DNA from 2 places in the Streptomyces sp. NPDC041968 genome. Region 1 is predicted to be linked to the other one. Evidence: predicted binding sites of a transcription regulator. Region 1 holds the regulator's gene; the other holds the start of a gene.

Region 1 (4,413 bases):
TGCGGGACAGGCCGTCCAGGACCCGGATCGCCGTGCCCTCCGTGCCGACCGGGGTCTGGAGCTGGCGGCCCAGCCCCGCGTACCACTCGAAGGCCTCCACCGCCGAACCCACCCGCCGCTGGCTCGCGCTGACCTCGTCGTGGACCCCGCGCAGCAGCCGGGTCATGACCTCCTGCGGGGAGGTCGGCACCAGCCAGTCCATGTCGTCGGGATCGGGGTGCAGCAGGGCCAGTTCGAGGAGACAGGGCACCGGCTCGGCGTCCCGGCGGGGCACCCGGCCTCGTCGTACGGCCCGGGAGTACAGGCGATCCCCGGCCGCGCACAGCCGGTCGGCACCGTGTGGATGCTCCTGAGCCCCGTGCCCGGCCATCGCCCATCCCACCCCCCGGTCGGCACTTTCCGCAGCGCAACTATGCGCGGCCCGGACCGGGTCCGCAACACGGCTCGGCACGGCGCAGCGGCCGGAAAGCACCGGCTCCTCCCGGATGCCCGGGCGGTGCGTCAGGACCGCACCGCCCTACTTCAGCCCCATCTCCGCGCAAGCCGCCTCGTACTTGGCCGTGCAGATGTCGGAGACCTTGTAGAAGCCGTCCGCGATGATGGTCCCCTTGATGTTGGCCTGGGTGAGGGCGACGACGGGGACGAGCTGGGCGGGGATGCCCTTGTGGGTGGGGCTGTCGACCTTCTCGCGGGCGAGCGCGTCGAACTGGATGTCCCGGCCCTGGACCCGCGCCACGGCCATCTCCGCGGCGTTCTCCGCCTCCTGCGGGTAGGACTTGTACACGCTCATGTACTGCTCGCCGGTGACGATCCGCTGCACCGCGGCGAGTTCCGCGTCCTGGCCGGTGACCGGCGGCAGGTCGGTGACGCCCGCGGCCTCCAGGGACTTGATGATGCCGCCGGCCATGCCGTCGTTGGCGGAGTAGACGGCGGCGATGTTGTCCTTGCCGATCTTCTGGATCGCCTCGGTCATGTTCGCCTCGGCGTTCTCCGGCTTCCAGTCCGCGGTGTCGAAGGACTGGGCGATCGTCACCTTGCCGTTCAGCTCGGACATCGCGCCCGCCTTGAACTGCTTGGCGTTCGGGTCGGTGGGCGAGCCGTTCATCATGACGATCTTCGCGGAGCTGTCCGCGTTGTCGCCGAGCGCCTCGACGAGGGAGCGGCCCTGGACCTCGCCGACCAGCTCGTTGTCGAAGGAGATGTACGCGTCGATCGGGCCCTCGGCCAGGCGGTCGTAGGCGATGACCGGGATGCCGGCGTCCTTGGCCTTCTGGACGCCCTCCCCGGCGGCCTTCGCGTCGACCGCGTCCAGGACGATCACGTCGACCTGCTCGTCGATCATCTGCTGCATCTGGTCGGCCTGCTTCGACGCGCTCGCCTCGGCGTTGGCGTACTTGACGTTGCCCTGGTCGCGCGTGAGTTCGGCGACCTTCGCCTTGAAGTAGGGGTAGTCGAAGAGGTCGTAGCGCGTGTTCGCCTTCTCCGGGAGCAGCAGGCCCACGGTGATGTCGTTGCCCTTGGTCGGGCTCGCCTTGTCGCTGCTCTCCGACGCGCCCAGCACCCCGCAGGCGGCCATCGAGAGGGTCATCATGGACGCTGCCACGGATATGGCGATACGACGGGCACGGCTGTTCACTGCGCTTACCTTCCGACACACGGGTGTTGTGGTGACCCAGGTGAGGGAAGCCAACGCTGTCTTCACTAAATCGTCAAGAAGTACTGGACCAATGAGACAGCAACGTTGCGAACAGGCCCGGAGGCCGCTCGACCACCGGGCCTTCGCCGCCCGCGCGAGCCGGTCAGTCCGGGGACTGTCCGTGCCGTTTGGGCCGCCACACCACCAGGGCGCTGGTCTGCTGGACCTCCTGGTAGGGGACCAGGTCACGGCGGTACGACGCGTGCACCGCCGCCTCGCGCTGGCGCATCGCCGTGGCCGCGCCCTCCAGGGCGTCCTGCATCTCGGCCATGCGGGCCTGGAGCGCGGCGACCTGGTTCTCCAGTTCGATGATGCGCTTGATTCCGGCCAGGTTGATGCCCTCGTCCTGCGACAACTGCTGCACCTGGCGGAGCAGTTCGATGTCGCGGGCCGAGTAGCGCCGACCGCGCCCGGCCGTGCGGTCCGGGGAGACCAGGCCGAGGCGGTCGTACTGGCGCAGGGTCTGCGGGTGCAGACCGGAGAGCTGGGCCGCCACCGAGATGACGTAGACCGGGGTGTCCTCGGTCAGTTCATACGGATTGCGTCGACGACCGTCCATTCCCGTCAAGCTCCCTTCGCGGCCTGGAACAGCTCCGCCCGCGGATCCTCCTCCGCGGTCGCCTCGCGATACGCCTCCAGCGCGTCACGAGCCTTCCCCGTCAGGTCCTTCGGAACACTCACCTCCACGGTGACCAGGAGGTCACCGCGGGTGCCGTCCTTGCGGACCGCTCCCTTGCCCCGGGCGCGCATGGTGCGGCCGTTGGGGGTGCCCTCCGGCAGCTTCAGCGTGACCGGCGGCCCGCCCAGGGTCGGGACGCGGACCTCGCCGCCGAGGGCCGCCTCGGCGTACGTCACCGGGACGGTGACCGTGAGGTTGTCACCCCGGCGGCCGAAGACGGGGTGGTCCTTGACGTGCACGACCACGTACAGGTCGCCCGCCGGTCCGCCCCGCTCGCCCGGTGTGCCCTTGCCGCGCAGCCGGATGCGCTGCCCGTCGGAGACACCGGCGGGGATGCGGACCTGCATGGTCCGGGAGGACTTGGCGCGTCCGGAGCCCTTGCAGACGTCGCAGGGGTCCTCGGCGATCAGGCCGCGGCCCTTGCAGTCCGGGCACGGGTCGGTGAGCGAGAAGCCGCCGCCCGAACCCCGGGCGACCTGCCCGGTGCCGACGCAGGTCGGGCACACGCGCGGCGTGCCGTTCTTGTCGCCGGTGCCCGAACAGGCCTTGCAGGGTGCCTGCGACGACATCCGCAGCGGGACCGTCGCGCCCTCGATGGCCTCGGTGAAGCTGAGGGTGACCTCGGACTCGATGTCCTGGCCGCGGCGCGGCTGGGTCCGCGTGCCGGTGCCGGGGCCGCCGGCACCGGTGCGGTTGAACAGCCCGCCGAAGACGTCGCCCAGGCCGCCGCCGAAGCCGCCGGCGCCCTGGCCCCCGCCCTGGGCGCCGCCTCCGAAGAGGTCGCCCAGGTCGAAGTTGAAGGTGCCGCCGCCGCCCGCGCCCGGCCCCGGGCGGAAACCGCCGTTGCCGAAGAGGGCGCGGGCCTCGTCGTACTCCTTGCGCTTCTTGGGGTCACCGAGGATGTCGTTGGCCTCGGAGATCTCCTTGAAGCGCTCCTCCGCCTTGACGTTTCCCTTGTTGGCGTCCGGGTGGAACTCGCGGGCGAGCTTCCGGTACGCCTTCTTGATCTCGGCCTCGGTGGCGTCCTTGGGGACGCCGAGAACCTTGTAGTAGTCCTTCTCGATGAAGTCCTTGGTGCTCATCCCCGACGTCCCTCCTTCCTCGTCGTCTCAAGCTCAGCCCTCGTCCGGGCCACCGCTCTCCTTGTTCTCCACGGCGTCGGAGCCTTCCTTGGCCTCGGTGCTCTCCTCGGCCGGCTTGACCGTCTGCGCACCCGGCTGCGGCTCGGCCACGGCCACCCGCGCGGGGCGGATGGTGCGCTCGCCGATCCGGTACCCGGGCTGCAGGATCGCCACGCAGGTCGTCTCGGTGACGTCCGGTGCGTAGGAGTGCATCAGGGCTTCGTGGATCGTCGGGTCGAAGGGCTCGCCCTCCTTGCCGAACTGCTGGAGGCCGAGCTTGGCCACCGTGGTCTCCAGCGACTCCGCGACGGACTTGAAGCCACCGACCAGTTCGCCGTGTTCCCGGGCGCGACCGATGTCGTCGAGCACGGGAAGCAGCTCGGACAGGAGGTTCGCGACGGCGACCTCCTTGACCGCGACGCGGTCCCGCTCCACCCGGCGGCGGTAGTTCTGGTACTCGGCCTGGAGGCGCTGGAGGTCCGCCGTGCGCTCGTTGAGCGCGGTGCGCACCTGGTCCAGCTGGGCCACCAGGCCCGCGTTCTCGCTCGCGTCCCCGGCCGGGGCCGCGACCTCCTCCGAAGAGGGGGCGGCGGCCTTCGGCTCGGCGTCGTCAGGGCTGGCGCCGGAGGGGACGTCGGGCTTCTCCTCGAAGCCCGGGGTCTCCTCCGTCACGCGGCACCGTCCTTGCGCTCGTCGTCCACGATCTCGGCGTCGACGACGTCGTCGTCCCCGCCCTTGTCACCGGCCTGGGCACCCTCGCCGGGAGCCTCGCCGCCGGCGGCCTGCGCGCCCTGGGCGTCGGCGTACATCGCCTGGCCCAGCTTCTGCGAGACAGCGGCGACCTTCTCGGTGGCGGTGCGGATCTCGGCGGTGTCCTCGCCCTTGAGCTTCTCCTTCAGCTCGGCGACGGCGCCCTC
Region 2 (4,413 bases), on a different contig from region 1:
GCTCCAGCTCGGCGCCGTGGCTGCGCAGGAAGCTCAGCGCGATCTGCGCGCTCTCCTTCATCACGTCGCCCAGCTGACCGGTCAGGGTCAGCCCCGCCGCGCCCGTCTCCGGGTCGGCCAGCGACGCCTCCACGTACAGGACGTCGCCGCCCGCTCCGGTGACCGCGAGGCCGGTGGCCACGCCCGGCACCGAGGTGCGCCGCTCCGCCGGTTCCTGGGCGGACTCCGGCACGTGGTGCGGCCGGCCGATCAGGGCCCGCAGGTCGGCGTCGGTGACGGTGAACGGCAGCTCCCGCTCGCCCAGCTCGTGCTGGGCCGCCACCTTGCGCAGCAGCCGGGCGATCGACCGCTCCAGGGTCCGCACGCCCGCCTCGCGGGTGTACTCGCCGGCCAGCTTGCGCAGCGCGCCCTCGTCGACCGCGACCTCGTCCCCGTCGAGCCCGGCCCGCTCCAGCTGGCGCGGGAGCAGGTGGTCGCGGGCGATGACGACCTTCTCGTCCTCGGTGTAGCCGTCGAGGCGGACCAGCTCCATGCGGTCGAGCAGGGCCTCCGGGATGGCCTCCAGGACGTTGGCCGTCGCGAGGAACACGACGTCGGACAGGTCCAGCTCTACCTCCAGGTAGTGGTCCCGGAAGGTGTGGTTCTGCGCCGGGTCGAGGACCTCCAGGAGGGCGGCGGCCGGGTCGCCCCGGAAGTCCGAGCCCACCTTGTCGATCTCGTCGAGGAGCACGACCGGGTTCATCGACCCGGCCTCCTTGACCGCCCGCACGATCCGGCCGGGCAGCGCACCGACGTACGTACGGCGGTGGCCGCGGATCTCGGCCTCGTCGCGGACGCCGCCGAGGGCGACACGGACGAACTTGCGGCCCATCGCGTGCGCGACGGACTCGCCGAGGGACGTCTTGCCGACGCCGGGCGGGCCGACGAGGGCGAGGACCGCACCACCACGCCGGCCGCCCACGACGCCCAGGCCCCGGTCGCCGCGCCGCTTGCGCACCGCCAGGTACTCGGTGATGCGGTCCTTGACGTCGTCCAACCCCGCGTGCTCGGCGTCCAGCACACCGCGGGCGCCCTGGATGTCGTAGGCGTCCTCGGTCCGCTCGTTCCACGGCATCTCCAGAACCGTGTCGAGCCAGGTGCGGATCCAGGAGCCCTCCGGGGACTGGTCGGAGGAGCGCTCCAGCTTGTCGACCTCCTTGAGGGCCGCCTCGCGGACCTTCTCGGGCAGGTCGGCGGCCTCGACGCGGGCGCGGTAGTCGTCGGACTCCTCGGCGGGGTCCTTGCCGTCGCCGTTCAGCTCCCGCAGCTCCTTGCGCACGGCCTCGAGCTGGCGGCGCAGCAGGAACTCCCGCTGCTGCCTGTCGACGCCCTCCTGGACGTCCTTGGCGATGGTCTCGGCGACGTCCTGCTCGGCGAGGTGGTCGCGCAGCTGCTGGGTGGCGAGCCTGAGGCGGGCGACCGGGTCGGTGGTCTCCAGCAGCTCGACCTTCTGCTCGGTGGTGAGGAAGGGCGAGTAGCCGGAGTTGTCGGCGAGCGCGGAGACGTCGTCGATGGCCTGGACCCGGTCCACGACCTGCCAGGCGCCGCGCTTGCGCAGCCAGGCGGTGGCGAGGGCCTTGTACTCCTTCGCCAGTTCGGCGACCTGGCCCGGCAGCGGCTCGGGCACGGTCTCGTCGACGCGCGTCCCCTCGACCCACAGCGCGGCGCCGGGCCCGGTGGTGCCGGCGCCGATCCGCACCCGGCCCCGGCCCCGGACCAGGGCGCCCGGGTCTCCGTCGGCGAGCCGGCCGACCTGCTCGACCGTGCCGAGGACGCCGGTCTTCGCGTAGGTGCCGTCGACGCGGGGGACGAGCAGGACACGGGGCTTGCCGGGTTCGGACCTGGCGGCGGCCTGGGCGGCCTCCACCGCGGCCCGGACCTCGGCGTCGCTCAGGTCCAGGGGGACGACCATGCCGGGCAGGACCACTTCGTCGTCGAGCGGCAGCACGGGCAGGGTGAGCGGTGTGAAGGCGGCGGACTCAGCAGCCATGATCTCCCCTTCGGCAGTCAAGTTGAGTTACATCGACTCAATGAAAGGGAGTCCCGTATTGTTCCCCGAGGCGTGTTCGCTGTGAGCGATCAAGCCGTGGAGCCGGTCGGGCGGCCAGGTGGAGCCGGTCGGCGCGTCCGGGCCGGGCACGCTCGGACGCTCGGCCCGCCCGAGTGAGAGCAAGGCGGGGGCCCGCGGCATTCCTCCCTGCCAGGATGGGCCGATGCCCCTCACTTCCCACGATCCCCACGACCTCCCCGAAGTGCTGGACCGTCGCGAGGGCCCGCACGGCGAGGTGGTCCTGCGCCGGCACGGGACGCTGCTGCAGATCATCGCGAACGGCTGCTTCCTCATGGACACCTCCGACGGACGCTCCGAGCGACGGCTGGTCGACGCGGCGGCCGACGCGCTCACCGCCTCCGGCGAGCGGCCCGCACCGCACCTGCTCATCGGCGGCCTCGGTGTCGGCTTCTCGCTCGCACACGCGGCGGCCGACCCGCGCTGGGGCCGTATCGCGGTCGTCGAGCGGGAGCGCGCCGTCATCGACTGGCACCGCGGCGGACCGCTGGCCGGGATGTCCGCCGAGGCGCTCGCCGACCCCCGCACGGAGATCGTCGAGGCGGATCTGATCGATCACGTCAATGAGACTTCCGCCACGTACGACGCGCTGTGCCTGGACATCGACAACGGCCCCGACTGGACCGTCACCGAGGGCAACGGCGGGCTGTACTCGGGGGCCGGACTGGCGGGATGCGCACGGGTGTTGAGACCCGGCGGGGTGCTTGCCGTGTGGTCTGCGCAGCCCTCTCCGGAATTCGAAGAAACCTTGCGTAATGCCGGGTTCCAGCAGGTGCGTACCGAAGAGATCCCCGTTGCCCGGGGCGTTCCGGACGTCGTCCACCTCGGCGTCGGGCCTGGATAGCAAAGGCGCGGTGACTCCCCGTACGCTGCTGACCTGACGCGGTCATTCAAGCGTCAATCGCAGTCATGCGCAGACGAGGGATCACCCCACTGATTCCGGTAAGCACACCTCAGGGGCGGGCGATGGAGCAGACACAGACCTCCCACAACGGCACGGCGACGGCCACCCAGGGCGCACAGCGCCGCGTGCTGGTGGTCGAGGACGACCAGACGATCGTGGACGCCATCGCGACCCGCCTGCGCGCCGAGGGCTTCCTGGTGCAGACGGCGGGCGACGGTCCGGCCGCCGTCGACACGGCCGAGGCGTGGCAGCCCGACCTGCTGATCCTCGACATCATGCTGCCCGGCTTCGACGGCCTGGAGGTCTGCCGTCGCGTGCAGGCCTCCCGCCCGGTGCCGGTGCTCATGCTCACCGCGCGCGACGACGAGACGGACATGCTGGTCGGGCTCGGCGTCGGCGCCGACGACTACATGACCAAGCCGTTCTCGATGCGTGAGCTGGCCGCGCGCGTGCACGTGCTGCTGCGCCGGGTGGAGCGGGCGGTCGTGGCCGCCTCCACGCCGCGCAGCGGCATCCTGCGCCTCGGCGAACTGGAGATCGACCACGCGCAGCGCCGGGTGCGGGTGCGCAGCGAGGACGTCCACCTCACCCCCACCGAGTTCGACCTGCTGGTGTGCCTCGCGAACACCCCGCGCGCGGTGCTCTCCCGTGAGCAGCTGCTGGCCGAGGTGTGGGACTGGGCGGACGCCTCCGGCACCCGGACCGTGGACAGCCACATCAAGGCGCTGCGCCGCAAGATCGGCGCCGAGCGCATCCGCACGGTGCACGGCGTGGGTTACGCGCTGGAGACGCCGACGCCATGAGCCGGGGACGGGAGGCCGCACGGAGGAGCCCCGGCCCCCGGACCACCGGGGATCCCTGGGGCGGTGTTCGCCCGTTCTCGATCAAGACCAAGCTGGGCGCGCTGGTCGTCACGTCGGTGCTGATCACCACGGGCCTTTCGGTGATCGCGGTGCACACCAAGACGGAGCTGCGCTTCATCACGGTCTTCTCGATGATCGCCACCCTGCTGATCACGCAGTTCGTGGCGCACTCGCTCACCGCTCCGCTGGACGAGATGAACGCCGTGGCCCGGTCGATCTCGCACGGCGACTACACGCGCCGGGTGCGCGAGAACCGCCGCGACGAACTGGGCGACCTGGCCGTCACCATCAACCGCATGGCCGACGACCTGGAGGCCCAGGACCGGCAGCGCAAGGAGCTGGTGGCGAACGTCTCGCACGAGCTGCGCACCCCGATCGCGGGGCTGCGCGCGGTGCTGGAGAACATCGTCGACGGGGTGACCGAGGCCGACCCGGAGACCATGCGGACGGCCCTCGGGCAGACGGAGCGGCTCGGCCGGCTGGTGGAGACGCTGCTGGACCTCTCCCGCCTGGACAACGGCGTCATACCGCTGCGCCAG

The links. The regulator HspR, encoded in region 1, represses chaperone genes until heat shock. The targets are predictions, from matches to a motif close to TTGAGNNNNNNNNNCTCAA.
Region 2: a site for HspR is predicted at 2,052-2,070, ahead of lon (endopeptidase La). Genes of this name have one in related genera too.

What each region holds. Positions count from the first base shown of each region.
Region 1 covers NZ_JBVJCB010000003.1:366,389-370,801, reverse strand. Annotated here, with positions in the region: gene ACZ6EG_RS09815 (helix-turn-helix transcriptional regulator) at 1-370, opposite strand, end outside; gene ACZ6EG_RS09810 (sugar ABC transporter substrate-binding protein) at 518-1,636, opposite strand; gene ACZ6EG_RS09805 (heat shock protein transcriptional repressor HspR) at 1,800-2,255, opposite strand; gene dnaJ (molecular chaperone DnaJ) at 2,261-3,457, opposite strand; gene grpE (nucleotide exchange factor GrpE) at 3,491-4,168, opposite strand; gene dnaK (molecular chaperone DnaK) at 4,165-4,413, opposite strand, start outside.
Region 2 covers NZ_JBVJCB010000006.1:137,114-141,526, forward strand. Annotated here, with positions in the region: gene lon (endopeptidase La) at 1-2,029, opposite strand, end outside; gene ACZ6EG_RS16585 (spermine/spermidine synthase domain-containing protein) at 2,253-2,951, shown strand; gene ACZ6EG_RS16590 (response regulator transcription factor) at 3,074-3,814, shown strand; gene ACZ6EG_RS16595 (HAMP domain-containing sensor histidine kinase) at 3,811-4,413, shown strand, end outside.